DNA from 3 places in the Rouxiella badensis genome. Region 3 is predicted to be linked to each of the others. Evidence: predicted binding sites of a transcription regulator. Region 3 holds the regulator's gene; each other region holds the start of a gene.
What was found. Region 3 encodes CRP, which controls carbon source genes, mostly activating them, when cyclic AMP is high. Its sites were predicted from a motif close to ATGTGANNNNNNTCACAT; they were not measured.

Region 1 (5,314 bases), 680 kb from region 3:
TTCTACCCCGTGCCCGGCCACCCTTATCGGACAGGAATCGATTGAAATCAACGGCACATCGTTGCCCACCCGCGCCAGCATGGGCATGCTGACCCAGCCTATTTCGTTCCTCGGCCTGCCGGTAGTTTCCGTGCCGCTGACGACAGCGAGCGGCCTGCCGATCGGTCTACAGCTTATCGCTCCGCCGTGGCGTGAAGATCTGTGCCTGCGTGCAGCATGGGCGTTGGAACAACAGGGGATCGTCAGCGTCAAGAGCTCGCTGATTGGCTAAAACAGACATTTTTTGAAAATCGAGAAATAGATGAAAAGTGAAAATATCGATCGTCCGGCGATTCTGGCTGAAGTGAATGCGGCGTTCTATCGCTACGAACAGGCGCTGATTACCAATGATACGGTGGTGTTGGACGAGCTGTTTTGGCACGACCCACGCACCGTGCGCTACGGAGCGGGAGAAAACCTCTACGGTATCGATCAGATTCGTGAGTTCCGCGCTTCTCGCCCTGCTCAGGGACTGGATCGCGACCTGCAAAACACCGTGATCACCACCTACGGTGACGATATGGCGATCGCCAGCACCGAGTTTCGCCGTAAAGGTACCGACAAGATTGGTCGCCAGATGCAGACCTGGATCAAGATGCCGAGCGGCTGGAAGATAGTGGCGGCGCATGTCAGCCTAATGGTGTAAGCGGGGAGGCTGCCCCTAAAGCCGCTTTTGTGGGCGGCTGCCCTGGACCTGCTTTTAAGGACAATTAACTCCGAGACGCTTTTCCGGTTTGAAAGCTTCAAGGGGCATTTACCTTTCCGCGCCGTCCTGAACTCGCCCATGTGAATCTGGCGCAGAAAAGACATAAGATTTACCGCTGCTGATGCAGCAAAGAACAAACAAAAAAATCCCGCCGTTAGACCGAGCGTGGATTTGACCTCAAGGTTGCCGGTTTTTGTTTGAGAGGGGGGTTGGCGGATTCGGGACAGCGCCGGGCGACGGGTGGCGAGACGCGTTTGGCTCGGAACCGAGACGGGGAACCGCGAAGCGGCGTGGGGTGCCAAGGGGTCTTGGCCTGGGAAGGCCCCTTGGCTGGTCTGGGCCAGCGCCAAGGCGCGTGCCTTTGGCCTTACTTTGACCCAAGAGACTTTGACCTTCCCCAAAAATTTGCAATTAAAAGCCTAATCCTAATTGAAATTAAAAGCCCTCCCCCATTAGATCTAACAGCAGATCCCCCCCTAACATCATTGCCTGAGCATTCAGCGAAGCGGAAGGTTCATCCCCCAGAGACAACAATGTCGTGGCCTGGGCGGCCAGCGGGGAGTTATCCGGCGAGATGGCGACAACCTTTGCACCGCGATCAACGGCCGTTTTGGCAATCTCGGCCAGAACCTCACTCTCCTGACTCACCGAAAGCATCAGTACCGCGTGTTGAGACGACAAACCTGAGGCGCTGATGCGCATAAGCTCGACGTCTTGAAACGCATAAGCTGGACGTCCCGCCCGCAGCAGACCGTTTAGCAGCTCGCTGGCGAAAAATGTACAACGACTCTCTGTGTTGAAAATATATATGCCTTTAACCGCATCAGAAATCAGTGACACAGCGTGGATAAAGGCTTTTTCATCAAAGCGTTGCAGCTGAAAATGTATGCGCTGCTCCCGTTGATTGAGCCTTTGCTGCCACGTCGCCGAACCGAAACCGCTGGTTTTTTCGGACTGCGCGGCCATATAACGCGAACCCACGGCGCTGGCATGGGCCAGCTTCATGCGCAGGTCGCGAATGTCATCACAGCCCATCGATTTGGCAAAACGGGTTATGGTTGCCGGACTCACCCCGGCCTGGGAGGCCAGCTGCTCAATGGTTGCCGACGAAGCGAAGGCGACGTCGTCAAGAATAGCTTGAGCAACCTTGCTCTCTTGCTGGCTAAACTGATTTTGCTGCGCACGAATCTGATAAATAATGTCGCCAATATCTTCATAACCGATAGATTTAGCGAAACGTTGCATGATTTCTGGACTGACGCCGGGCAGCTTGCCGAGGAGCGTTGCCGAAGCAAAGGCAATATCGGTCCCGCCCGGCACCGGCTTCGACACGCTGGTGTCAGGACGTTGCGTCGCCGTTTGTGCGCGCATGTGGGTCATGAAATCGTTAATGTCCTGACAGCCGAGCGATTTGGCAAAGTGCGCGATGGTCTCTGTACTCACACCCGCCCTCGAAGCCAGCTGTTCAAGAGTGGCATCGGAGGCAAACGACGGATTATCCAGGATAACCTTGACGACTTTCTTTTCCTGTCGGCTGAATGTCCCCTGCAAGAATTGAATTTGATAAACAATATCCACAGCTGAGTTGCCCTTTTCTGATCATCGACCCAACAGGTTGCTTTTAACTCAGCCTACCAGAACGTCGTGAATTTCACACAGCCGAGATCTTCCCTCAGCACGGTTATTTATTCCTCAGCCTAGCAAAATGAAAATAATTTTCAAATAAATTCACTTATCTAACTTCAGGATGAGAGAGACATCACAACATTTTAATTAACTATAAGAAAAATAAGCAATTTATTAAGAAAACATTTAACCACTTTGAGCATATTTAGGGTCAGATCACATTCATGAAAAAAAATTTCACCAACAAAAAATCATTATCTGTTTGTTTTTATTATATTTAATTGAAATCCATAATTAAAACCTATGATTTAGCCTATTTACTTCATGTCGAGGCTGGCGTTTTATATTTCCACAGCCACTCAGGCTCCAAACAGGGAATCCAGATGATGCAAAAAATATTTCTATGCTGCGCTGCCGGTATGTCTACCAGCATGCTGGTTCAGCGAATGAAAACCGAAGCCAATAAACGACAATTAACCATTGATATTGAAGCCGTACCGGTTGCCGATTTTGAAAAGATTATTTCTTTGGCCGATATCGTACTGTTAGGGCCACAGGTTAAATACGAACACGCTCGTCTGTCAGATATTGCGGCTGCGCAAGGAAAACAGGTCGAGGTTATTAACATGATGGATTACGGCACCCTGCGCGGGGATAAAGTTCTTGATCGGGCATTGAGCCTTATTTCCTGAAGATCAACTCTTTAAGTTAAGCAATCAGGAGCCCTATGGATCTTGACATCATCAACGTCGAAAGCGTGGATTTAGAAAATAAGCTAATGGAACTGCTGGTTCAGGCCGGCAGTGCGCGAAGTTCGCTGCTGTCTGCGCTGAGAATAGCGAGAAGCGGCGATATTAGTGCAGCAATTAATTTGGTCGAGGAGGCGAAATTATTTATTTCCTCTGCCCACAAAATACAAACCGAATTAATTGGTCTGGATGAAGGGTCTGGAAAAATACCGGTGAGTTTAATTCTGGTGCACGCACAGGATCATTTAATGAACGCCATGCTTATTCAGGAATTAGCCAGCGATATGATTGAGCTCTATCGCCGTAACCCGCAAGGAGAATGTAATGACTAAGATTAGTGTAATCGGCGGTGGAAGCAGCTATACGCCAGAGCTGGTTGACGGACTCATTCAACACCACAGCGAAATAGGCCTGAGCGAGTTGGCGTTGGTCGACGTCGAGGCGGGTCGCGAGAAAGTGCAGATTATCGCCGACCTCACTCGACGCATGTTAAAACGCAACGGGCTGGAACAGGTCAAGGTCTCCGTGCACTTCTCGCTGGATGACGCCATTCGCGATTCAAGCTTTGTGCTAACCCAACTTCGCGTAGGCCAGCTTTCCGCCAGGGCCGCCGACGAACGTCTTGGGCTAAAATTTAATATGCTGGGGCAGGAAACTACCGGCGTAGGCGGTTTCGCCAAAGCGCTGCGCACGATTCCCGTGATGCTCGAGGTGGCAAAGACAGTCGAGAGGCTGGCTCCGGATGCCTGGATAATCAACTTCACCAATCCGGCAGGCATCGTCACCGAGGCGGTCAGCCGCCACAGTAAGGCCAATGTTATCGGCCTGTGTAACGTGCCGGTGAACATGCATCATATGATTGCCAATATGCTACAGGCGCCATATGAGGACGTTGAGCTACGTTTTGCCGGATTAAACCACATGGTGTGGGTCCATCAAGTCGCGCTCAAAGGCAAAGACGTCACCGAGTCCGTTATCGAACGCCTGTGCAACGGCGAAACCCTGACTATGAACAATATCAAGGATACCCCTTGGCCACCGGCGTTTCTGCGCGCACTGGGCGCGATCCCTTGCCCGTATCATCGCTATTTCTACCAAACTGACGCAATGCTGGCTGAAGAGTTCGAAGCGGCCGCCGAGCGCGGCACCCGCGCCGAACAGGTGATGAAGGTCGAGGCCGAGTTGTTCACGCTGTACGCCAGTCCTGACCTGGCCGAAAAACCCACCCAGCTTAATTTCCGTGGCGGTGCTTTTTATTCCGAGGTTGCGGTGGAGCTTATTCGGGCGATCCACACCAACTCAGGCAAAGTATTAGTAGTCAACACTACAAATAAAGGCGCCATCGCTGGACTTCCTTATGATGCCGTCGTAGAAACCAACTGCGTGATTAACGCACAGGGCGCACATCCTCTTTCTTTTGGCCCGCTGCCAGAAGCCATGAACGGATTGACGCAGCAGGTTAAAGACTTTGAACGCCTCACCATTGAAGCCGCCGTTAAAGGCTGTAGGAAAAGCGCGATATTGGCGCTGGTGACGAATCCCTTAATTGGCAATGCCAATATTGCCGAAGAAATGCTCGAAGAAATCCTGACACAGAATCGCCGCTATTTACCGCAGTTTAACTAATGAAACATTACCCTATAAATTTCTGACTGCATGATGACTGAAATAGAACGGGTAAAACAGGGGGGGTTATGGCTAATATTAATAATATTATAGAACGCTACGTATTACCGGCAGCATTAAAAATAGCCGGACAGAAACACATATTATCCGTACGTGACGGCATTATACTTAATATGCCTTTCATGCTGATTGGTTCGTTCTTTCTTATCTTCGCCTATTTACCTTTCCCCAGCTATGCCAATTTTATGGGGGAATTATTCGGTGCGGCGTGGCGCGATAAACTGCTTTATCCGGTAAAAGCCACCTACGATATTATGGCGATCATTTCGAGCTTCGGGATTGCCTACCGTCTGGCAGAAAAATACCGCGGCCTCGATCCGTTAAGCACCGGCGCGGTTTCACTGGTCGCATTCTTACTGACCATCCCTCAACATACGCTGTTCACCCCGGTGGTAGGCGCTGAGGCGATGATGGTGAAAGGCGTACTGCCCATGAACTTTATCGGCAGTCAGGGGCTGTTTGTCGCCATCATTATCGCCCTGCTTTCGACCGAGATTTATCGCTTCGT
Region 2 (5,314 bases), 550 kb from region 3:
GTCCTGCACCTGACGACGAAATCCGTCGAGCTGTTCGCGCAGCGGCAACAGCAGTTTGTCCAGGCTCTGCTTATTCTGCTCGTCGGCACGGCGTCCGGTCTGCTCGAAGATGCGGTTGGCGAGGTTTTCAAACTGGCTATTAAGACGCTGCTCACTGTTGATCAGCAGCCTTTGTTTCTCTTCGGCCGCCATGCGGGTTTCGTCGAGCCGGGTCGAGACTTCCCGCAGCTCGGCTTCCTGTGCGCTGTTTATTTCACGCTGAGCCCGCAGTTCTTGATTAAGCTGTTCGCATTCACTTTGCCAATGCGTCAGAAGCTGAAGTTTTTCGCTGCTGGCGGCCTGCGCACTGTAAAGCTTGCGCAGTTCTATCTCGCCTTCGCGCTGCTGCTGTTTTGCCAGCGCAATTTCACGCTGCAGGGCGTCTTTCTCGCTGGCCAGCTGCGTCTGTGACTGTTGCAGCAATCTGTAGCGCGTCTCGCTGTCGGCCTGCCGCTGCTGCTGACGTAAACTGGCAATCAACCAGCCCAGCAAAAGGCCGACCAAGGCCGCGCCTACCGCGTAAATAATGCTGATATCCACGGTTTTTCCTCTGTCTGAGTCTCTTGCAGGTCAAAATAAATGCATACTGTATGGATGTCCAGATGCTTTTGATTCTTACGTCGGTGCTTTGGGAGATGCCTCCCAGGAAGAAGGCAAGAAAGACGTTCTTTCATAACGCTGGCGGTCAGAAGAACTGGCCCAGCCATTTAATACCAAAGGCTCCGGGTGCGAGGATCCCGAACCCCCAGACCAACGCCGAGGTGAAATTCGCCAGCTGAAAATAGCGCTGTGGCATACCGCAAATTCCGGCAACCAGTGGTACAACCGCTCGCAGAGGACCAAAGAAACGGCCTATAAAGGCGCCAGGCATACCCCAGCGCTCGAAGAAGGCGTGGCCGCGTTCAAGCATTTGAGGGTGGCGTTTAAAAGGCCAGATATGCGGCACGCTGTCTCGATAATGCGAACCAATCCAGTAAGATAGCCAGTCACCAAAGAAGGCTCCGGCCGCCGCGCCGGCAAAAATCGGCCAGAAGGGGATCCCCGCCTCACCGATAAGCGCTCCCAGGCCAAGCAGGATAACCGTGGCCGGAAGCAGCAGAGACAGAAAAGCCAGTGACTCGCCAAAAGCCAGGAAAAATACGATAGGCACTGCCCAAGCCTGATGCTGACGGACAAATTCCGTCACGTAATGAATAACTTCGCTAATGCTCAAAATCACCGCCCGTGTTTTAAAAACGCTGTGCCGTTTTGTCTTGATGTCATTCCATTAAAAGTTATCCAATGACAACCGGAGCTTAACGGAAGGGCTATTCCAGATAACGCGCGCGCAGTTCTTCACGAACTTCGGCGGTTAAACCGTACTCTTTCTCCAGCCAGTTATCGAGCGTGTCATACTGCTCGGTAATGGCTTCCAACGCCGCATCAATGAAGCTTTCACGCACCGAAAGCACGTATTCGAACTTCTTCAGCGCAGAAGGCGGCAGATTGGTCGACAGTCGGTCGAGCAGCGCTTCACGGAAGGGTGCCAGCGTGGTGTCGGTCAGCAGGTAATCTTCTTTTACGGTGTCGATACTTGCACCCAGCGCCAGAAGCACCAGCGCAGAACCGATACCTGTCCGGTCTTTACCGACGGCACAGTGTTGCACGATAGCCCCACCGCCCGGCTGAAGCAGCAGGCTCACCAGCTTTTTATAGGCTTGGTTGTTAAACGGCAGGCGGCGATAAAGATCCAGCATGAAGGTCTGAGGATCAAACTCGGAGAGGGTCTCAAGGTTCAGGCCGACCAGATTAGCGCTGACCTCGTCGCTCGGCGGGTTCGCGGGGACGTGGTGATACTCGCATTCAGTCCAGAGAACGTCCGGTTGCGCCTCGACCTCTTCCTCATCACGGTAGTCCAGAACATGTTTGACCGGGACCTTGCTTAAATAGCCTATGTCTTGTTCTGTCAGGCCATCCAGGGCACCCGAGCGATAAAGCCAACCGTGTTTGACCCGACGGCCATCAGCGACAGTGTTGCCGCCCAGGTCACGGAAATTGACGCCGCCCTGTAAAAGAGCCAGTGAAGGGTGAAGTAAAATGGTTGCCGACATAAGGGCCTCTGAAAAATCTAATAGTGAATGTCATGACAATACCAGATAGCCGGCCCGAGATAAAAAAGGGCCGCCAATTGGCGACCCGTATTTTGCTATAACTCAGACTTTGATCATGAACAAATCAGGTCTTTCTCAGTATTAGATCAGACGACGAGCCGCCTCGACCACGATTTTCACCGCATGACTTTCTGTTTGCTTCATCGTTTCGGCGTTAGGAATTTCCTGCTGGGTGCGGTTGACGATAACTCCAGCGACCATCCCGGCACGCAGGCCCTGGCTCGCACACATGGTCAACAGCGTTGCCGATTCCATTTCGTAGTTCATCACGCCCATTTCCTGCCACTCTTTCATCGATTCTTTAAAACGACGAACCACGCGGCCCGAATAGGTATCGTAACGTTCCTGTCCTGGATAGAAGGTGTCGGAGGAGGCAGTCACACCGATATGCACGGTCGCGCCCACGGCTTTGGAAGCCTCGACCAGCGCGGTCGTACAGGTGAAATCGGCCACAGCAGGGAACTCCATTGGGGCAAAGTGTAGGCTGGCACCGTCGAGGCGCACAGCTGCCGTCGTGACCAATACGTCACCGACGTTGATATGGGGCTGAATAGCGCCGGTGGTGCCAATGCGCAGGAAGGTGCGAATGCCCAGCTGGGCCAACTCTTCCACTGCAATTGAAGTTGAAGGTCCTCCAATGCCGGTAGAGCAGACGATGACGGACTTGCCGTCCAGCTCCGCACGCCAAGACGTAAACTCACGATGTGACGCCAGACGAACCGGATTCTCCATCAGTCTCGCAATTTTCTCAACGCGCTCAGGGTCACCCGGAACAATGGCCAGCGTCGCCCCCTGCAGGCTACTTTTGGTCAGGCCAAGATGGAAAACGTCAGACTGAGACATAAATAAACTCCTTTTAATTCGGGTGATGTTTTATTCGGTCAAGCCGTTATTGATTCATAACGTTGCTGATGAAATACCTTGTCACTTTATCGTGCCTTGCCGCTTCATTTTGTGATTGAAATCGCTAAGTGGCATCTTTACGTTCATTTATTACATACAAAATGTGATTTACATCACAACAATCTAGTCATGAATGCGCATTTATGGCAATAAAACCCTGTTATCCGCATGACAATCAGATTAATTTTCGCTCAGCTAAGCATTTTTTACGCAAGGCTAAACGAGAGGACAGACTATGGTTGTTGATGTGCTGCCTTTATGGCTTATAGTTTAAAATCTAAAACTCTACGTGAAAACAAAGTGCTTACCCTGTATGGAGACTGCAATGAAGAAAGATGACTTAATACAACTAAAACAAGCACCTGACAGTTTCTCCCCTGCCGTTACGCCTGTATCTGCTTCGACTATTCACACGGATACTGAAGGCCTGCATGCGGGTGAGACCACTATCCCTTCTCAGGGAGAGAATCTGCCGGCCTATCTGGCCAGGCCCGCCGAATATACCGGTAAGCTGCCCATCGTTATCGTAGTACAGGAAATCTTCGGCGTTCACGAACATATTCGTGACCTGTGCCGTCGTCTGGCGAAAGAAGGCTACCTGGCGATCGCGCCTGAGCTTTATTTCCGCCAGGGCGATCCTTCTGAATATAGCGATATTGGCGAGCTGCTGAATAATCTGGTGAGTAAGGTTCCCGACCAGCAGGTACTGGCCGATCTGGACCACACCGCACACTGGGCGGCGCAGCACGGTGGCGATGCCAGTAAATTGGCCATTACCGGATTCTGCTGGGGCGGCCGTATTACCTGGCTCTACGCGGCACACAGCCCTCAGTTGAAGGCCGGCGTTGCCTGGTACGGTAAACTGGTCGGCAATAAAACGCTGTCGACGCCGACGCATCCGGTCGATGAGGCCGTTGACCTGACTGCGCCAGTGCTTGGCCTGTATGGCGGCAAGGATGACGGTATTCCGCTGGACACAGTTGAAAGCATGCGTCAGGCAATCCGCGCGGCGAATGCTAATGCGGAAATCGTGGTTTATCCTGATGCTGGCCACGCGTTCAACGCAGATTACCGCCCAAGCTATAACGCGGAAGCGGCGGAAGATGGCTGGCAGCGCATGTTGGCGTGGTTTGCCAAATACGGCGTGAAATAAGCCGTTTTTTCGCCATTTTTAAAAGACAAAATAAAGGCCCCGTCGGCAAACGCTAACGGGACCTTTTTCTTATCACTCATTGCTTAAAAGTCTGAGTATTCTCTGAGTTTATACGATTCAGGCCTGTTTGGGCTGACCGTTAGAGGCACTGAGACCGCCGTCAACCGGCAGGTTCACACCGGTCACGAATCGAGCGTCATCGCTGGCAAGGAAGGCAATCACCGAGGCAATTTCTTCCGGCTCTGCGCCGCGTCCCAGCGGAATACGTTCGGCGAACTTCGCCAATAAGACTTTGTTTTCTTTGATGTCACCGGCCATGTCGGTCAGCGTCAGGCTAGGGCAGACAGCATTGACACGAACGCCATCGGCACCGTGGTCTAACGCCAGAGAACGCGTGAAGTTGGTCACGGCACCTTTGGCGGCATTGTAGAAGCTCATCCCCCAGTCCCCACCAAGCCCCGAAACAGAAGACACGTTGACGATATTGCCTTTGCTTTTCTTCAGCGCCTCGATAAAGAAGCGAGTGGCATAGAACACGCCGCCGACATCGATATCAATAATCTTTTTCCAGTCTTCGATGCTGGCTTCGTTCACCTTGCCCTGCACCACAACACCGGCGTTGTTGACCAGCACGTCGACGCGTCCAAATTTGTCGAGCACAACCTGCGCCAACCTTTCGACCTCCTGCGGATTGGAGATATCGGCGACATGGACGTAGTAATTAGTGGTTTCGAGCGTGTTGGCCACTTTGGCCAGTTTGATTTCGGTACGCCCTACCAACACCACGATGGCCCCTTCAGCGGCAAAGCGCTGGGCGGTTGCGGCCCCCATGCCAGAACCCGCACCGGTGACCACCACGACTTTATCTTTAAATCGACTCATTTTTGTCTCCTTACGTCGTCAGAAAGTTAATCGAGAAAAGATTTCACTTCCTTAAGCCTAGCCAATAGACGAAAAGAGGGTCGCAATAAACGGCAATCCGCTGAACCAATTCAGCCTCAGGCGTGGCATGTTGCGGCTCGTGGGGCGGTGATAAAGAGGTTACAAAATACTAATGGCGAGGAAAGTG
Region 3 (5,314 bases):
AGGGCCATAAGATGCAATTTTTTGAGGGGTGATGCTTTTTACTGATAGGGTCTGAGATGAAATATTTGCCCAAGCTGCAACAGCTAAAGGTTTTTCAGCAAGTTATCCGCAGCGGCAGCATTCGCGGGGCGGCGCGTGCGATGAATCAGTCACAGCCTGCCGTCAGCAGAACGCTGCGCGAGCTTGAACAAATCCTCGATACTCAGCTGATCGTTCGCGGCACGCAGGGTATGACGCTCACCGAGACCGGCCGCGCCTTCTCGCAGCGAATGCAGTTTATTCTCGAAGAACTGCAGCGCGCCGCCGACGAAATACAGCAAATCAACCAATTCTCGCAGGGATCGGTGGCGGTCGGCTTCTCGTCGCTGCTGGCGCTGACCATTTTTCCCGCGCTGGCCAGTGAGTTCACGGCGCAATATCCGCAGGCAAAATTGCATATCAAGGAGTCGCAGCTCTCGACCCTGCTGCCTTCATTGCGTGAGGGAAGGTTGGATTTCGCCATCGGCACGCTGGGCGTCGGACTCCCCATCGAAGACATGGTGTGCGAGCCCTTGTTCAGTGCGCCGTTCTGCGTCGTCGCCCGCAGGCAGCATCCGCTGGCGCAGGCCACGTCGTTAAGCGAATTGAGAGAGGCAAGCTGGCTGCTTCCCGAGACGGACATGGGTTATTACCAGCAGCTTGCTGCCCTGCTGGAGGAAAACGGCTGCCACGCGGTGAAATCGCCTATCCGTACCGACTCATTGATTAGCGGGCTGATGATGATGCTGAACGGGGATTATCTGTCGGTGGTCGGCAACGCCATGGCGACGCCGTTCTTCATGGAAGACAAGCTTTGCCGCCTGCCTGTCGACAGCCTGCCGGCGGCGCAATACTGCCTGGTTTACTCACAAAAAACGCCGCTAACCTTAACGGCGCGGCGTTTCTTAGACCTGCTGCGGCTGCACTGTCAGCGTTACCCTTGGTAACGTGCCGCACAGCACTCAAGCTTATTCTATTGAATCAATAACTTCAAAGCTGTGGGTGATAGTCGCTGCCTTGCCCAGCATCAGCGAAACCGAGCAATATTTTTCGGCAGACAGCGTTACAGCGCGCTCAACCACTTTATCCGTCAGACCCTTGCCGGTCACGATGAAGTGCAGGTTAATGGTGGTAAACAGGCGCGGCGCTTCTTCGCGGCGTTCGGAGGTCAGCTTGACCTCACAACCGACGACGTCGTTGCGGCCTTTTTGCAGAATGGACACCACGTCGATGGCGCTGCATCCACCCGCTGACATCAGCAGCATCTCCATCGGGCTCGGTGATTTGTCGCCCGCATTGCCGTCCATCAGAATTTGATGGCCAGAAGAAGACTCACCGAGAAACGTTAATCCCTCGACCCATTTTACACGTGCTTGCATTTGCCTTTCTCCGGTAATAATTTTCAAAACAGACTACCCTTAACCCCTGAAACTGGCAATGGAACTCGATCCGCATCATGCTGAAGCGAGACAACACAAGACACGTCACCAAAGCTGTGCTACAAACAAGGCGAAAGAAACTTTCCAACAAGTTGCGGCCGGGGTTTTTGGGTTTAACAGGATAACCTTGGTGATTATGGCAAATTACTGCCTAATTCACGCCTCAAGCCGCTTGCAGCATTGCTGGTCAGTTCATATGCTAAAAGAGCGCGAAGTAAAAAATCGCCGAACAGGGATTTTGAGCCCTGTGATTTTGGGCAGCGATAAAAAGAGGATAATAACTAATGGTTCTCGGCAAGCCACAAACAGACCCTACTCTCGAATGGTTCCTGTCTCATTGTCATATACACAAGTACCCCTCTAAAAGTACGCTGATTCACCAAGGTGAAAAAGCCGAAACGCTTTACTACATCGTGAAAGGCTCGGTTGCCGTGCTGATTAAAGATGAAGAAGGCAAAGAGATGATACTTTCCTACCTTAACCAAGGTGACTTCATCGGTGAGCTGGGACTCTTCGAAGAAGGTCAGGAACGTAGTGCGTGGGTAAGAGCAAAAACTGCCTGTGAAGTCGCTGAGATTTCCTACAAGAAGTTTCGTCAGCTGATCCAGGTTAACCCGGATATCCTGATGCGCCTGTCTGCACAGATGGCGAGTCGACTCCAGATTACCTCGGAGAAAGTCGGTAACCTGGCTTTCCTCGACGTAACCGGACGCATTGCGCAAACTCTGCTGAATCTGGCCAAGCAACCAGACGCCATGACCCATCCAGATGGCATGCAGATCAAGATCACCCGTCAGGAAATTGGCCAGATCGTCGGTTGTTCACGCGAGACTGTCGGTCGAATTCTTAAAATGCTTGAAGATCAGAGCCTGATCTCGGCACACGGTAAAACGATTGTCGTTTACGGCACCCGTTAATCCCCTTAAAAACGGCGCAGCAGTCTTCTGGTGCGCCGTTTTTATTCGTCACGTTACACAAAATTAATGACGCTTTGGCGACGAATCTTCTACCACCCCGAGGTTAACTACGCGCTGAGACAGACGCTGGTCCTCTGCCTGCCTATTGGTTTTGCCATGCTGTTTGGTCAGCTGAAGCTCGGGATGCTGTTTGCGCTGGTCCCCGCCTGCTGCAATATCTCCGGTCTCGATACGCCGCATAAGCGCTTCTTCAAACGTCTGGTTATCGGCGGTTCGCTGTTTGCCTTGAGCAGTATTCTTCTCCAGCTGATGCTGATTAACTGGCATGTCCCGCTGCCGCTCATCATGCTTGGCCTGACGCTGGTACTGGGCGTCACGGGTGAAATCAGCCCGCTGCACGGCCGCCTGCTGCCCGGCGCGCTGGTCGCCAGCATCTTTACCCTCAGTATGGCCGGTGTGGTGCCCATCTGGCACGCTCCGCTGCTGTTTGTCGTAGGTACCGCCTGGTATGGGCTGTTCAACTGGTTTTGGTTTCGGCTCTCCGAAGAGCAGCCGATGCGCGAGACGCTGAGCCAGCTCTACGTCGAACTCGCCGATTATTTCGAAGCAAAATACAGCCTGCTCACCCAGCACACCGACCCCGAAACCGCGCTGCCGCCGCTGTTGAAACGACAACAGCAGGTCATTGACCTGATTGCCACCCTCTATCAGCAACTGCACATGCTGCCGACGGGCAATCATCAGCATCATAAAAGGCTGCTGCGCAGTTTTCAGGTGGCGCTCGACCTGCAGGAGCACATCACCGTAAGCCTGCACCTGCCCGCAGAAGTGCAAAAGCTGGTTGAGGAAAGCCACGCCGAGGCGGTTATCCGCCGCAATGCGCAGGTCATTGCCGCACGGCTGCGCGTTATCGCGAGCGACATCCTCTACCATCGGCGCTCGGAGCGGTTCACAATGGCCAACGAGCTGGCCGCGCTGGAAAAAATAGCCTCTCGCTATCGTGACAATCCCGTCGGGCAGTTTTGCTACTACCATTTCAGCCGCATCGCCCGACTGCTGCGCACCCAGCGTCCGCTGTATCGCCGCGACCTGATGCAAACGCAGCATCGTCTGCCCTTCTGGCCCGCGCTGAAAGGCTATCTTTCCGTCAAGTCCGCCGCCCTGCGCAATGCCGCACGGCTCGGCGTAATTTTGGCGCTTGGCAGCAGCCTCGGCATGTTCTTTAATCTGCCTAAACCTTATTGGATCCTGCTGACTACCCTGCTGGTCAGCCAGAACGGCTATAACGCCACCCGCGTGCGTATTCAGCACCGTGCGTTGGGCACGCTGGCGGGCCTTATCGCCGCAGCCGGGTTGCTTCAGCTCGCGCTGCCGCAAAATCTCACGCTGTTTTTCATGCTGATGATTACGCTGATTTCCTACACCGTACTGCGAAAAAACTACGGACTGGGAATGATTGGCCTCACGGTAACCGCCGTCTATACCTTGCAAATACTGGGGCTAAACGGGGCCAACTTTCTGCTGCCGAGGCTGCTGGACACGCTAATTGGCTGTGCGCTGGCGTTTGGCGGCACTATCTGGCTATGGCCGCAGTGGCAAAGTGGTTTGCTGCGCACCAATGCCTATCAGGCGCTGGAGGCAGACCAGCAGGCTATCCGGCTGGTATTGCACGAGGATCCTGACCCGGCCGAACTGGCCTATGCGCGCATGAAGGTCAATCAGGCGCACAATCAACTGTTTACCTCGTTGAATCAGGCAATGCAGGAACCCGGCTTTAATTCGCACTATCTGACCGATATGCGGCTGTGGGTCACGCACAGTCAGTTTCTGGTAGACCACATTAATGGCATGACAATTCTGGCGCGCGAGCACTATATGCTGACGCCCAAACTGGCGATGGAGTATTTGCAGACCTGCGAGATTGCGTTGCAAAGTTGCCAGCAGCGCCTGACCTATGACGGGCCGAGCAGTGAGAAATCGCTTTTCAATGCCCCAGATCAGCATCCTGACATGCCGATTACCGAAATGGAGCGTCATTTGCGCCGTATGCTGGCACACCTTAGCGCCATGCACACCATCTCGTCCCTTGCCTGGAAGCAAAGGCCACATCACGGAATTTGGTTAACGCGAAGAGTGAAGGAGTGATCCTTTCCTCCGGTAGAGGAGGAAAGGAGAGTATTGATTAGCCGACGATTTTCTTAACCGCTTTTTCGAAGCGCGCCATGCCTTCGCTGATGTCGGCGAAGTCGATAACCAATGACGGTGCGAAACGCAGCACGTTGGTCCCCGCCACCAGCATCATCAGGCCAAACTCTGCCGAAGCCGTCAGGAATTCTCCCGCACGGTTTTTGTATTTATCCGCCAGTTCGGCACCGATCAGCAGGCCCTGACCACGGAACTCGCTGAAGACGTGGTATTTGGCGTTAATCGCTTCCAGCGCCTGGATAAAGGCGTTGCGGCGCTCTTCAATACCAGCCAGCACTTCAGGGGTGTTAATCACGTCCAGCGCAGCTTCAGCAACGGCGCAGGCCAGCGGGTTACCGCCGTAGGTGGTACCGTGTTTGCCCGGTGCCATCACCGAGGCCACTTCTTCGGTGGTGATCATCGCACTCACCGGGAAGCCGCCGCCCAGTGCCTTAGCGGTGGTCAGAATGTCTGGAGTGACGCCGTAGTGCATGTAGCTGAACAGCTTGCCGCTACGGCCCATGCCGCTCTGTACCTCATCGAACACCAGCAGTGCCTTGTTGGCATCGCACAGCTCGCGTAGCCCCTGCAGGAACGCCTGCGTGGCTGGCGTGACGCCGCCCTCACCCTGAATCGGCTCCACCACGATGGCACAGGTGTGATCGTCGATAACAGCCTTCACCGCATCCAGATCGTTGAACGGCACGTGGACGATATCGGCAGGTTTAGGGCCGAAACCGTCGGAATATTTAGGCT

Region 1: O1V65_RS00415 (PTS sugar transporter subunit IIB) is a predicted target of CRP. The motif match lies at 2,493-2,510, and genes of this name have one in related genera.
Region 2: udp (uridine phosphorylase) is a predicted target of CRP. The motif match lies at 3,194-3,211, and genes of this name have one in related genera.

Annotation. Positions count from the first base shown of each region.
Region 1 covers NZ_CP114062.1:35,262-40,575, reverse strand. The annotation lists gene O1V65_RS00430 (AtzE family amidohydrolase) at 1-271, shown strand, start outside; gene hpxZ (oxalurate catabolism protein HpxZ) at 302-685, shown strand; gene O1V65_RS00420 (MurR/RpiR family transcriptional regulator) at 1,181-2,323, opposite strand; gene O1V65_RS00415 (PTS sugar transporter subunit IIB) at 2,758-3,063, shown strand; gene O1V65_RS00410 (PTS lactose/cellobiose transporter subunit IIA) at 3,099-3,452, shown strand; gene O1V65_RS00405 (6-phospho-beta-glucosidase) at 3,445-4,746, shown strand; gene celB (PTS cellobiose transporter subunit IIC) at 4,815-5,314, shown strand, end outside.
Region 2 covers NZ_CP114062.1:3,804,339-3,809,652, forward strand. The annotation lists gene rmuC (DNA recombination protein RmuC) at 1-579, opposite strand, end outside; gene O1V65_RS17530 (DedA family protein) at 725-1,252, opposite strand; gene O1V65_RS17535 (tyrosine-protein phosphatase) at 1,347-2,129, opposite strand; gene udp (uridine phosphorylase) at 2,271-3,032, opposite strand; gene O1V65_RS17545 (dienelactone hydrolase family protein) at 3,418-4,245, shown strand; gene budC (meso-2,3-butanediol dehydrogenase) at 4,363-5,127, opposite strand.
Region 3 covers NZ_CP114062.1:4,358,331-4,363,644, reverse strand. The annotation lists gene O1V65_RS20060 (LysR substrate-binding domain-containing protein) at 57-965, shown strand; gene O1V65_RS20055 (OsmC family protein) at 987-1,397, opposite strand; gene crp (cAMP-activated global transcriptional regulator CRP) at 1,742-2,374, shown strand; gene O1V65_RS20045 (YccS/YhfK family putative transporter) at 2,441-4,519, shown strand; gene argD (bifunctional acetylornithine/succinyldiaminopimelate transaminase) at 4,557-5,314, opposite strand, start outside.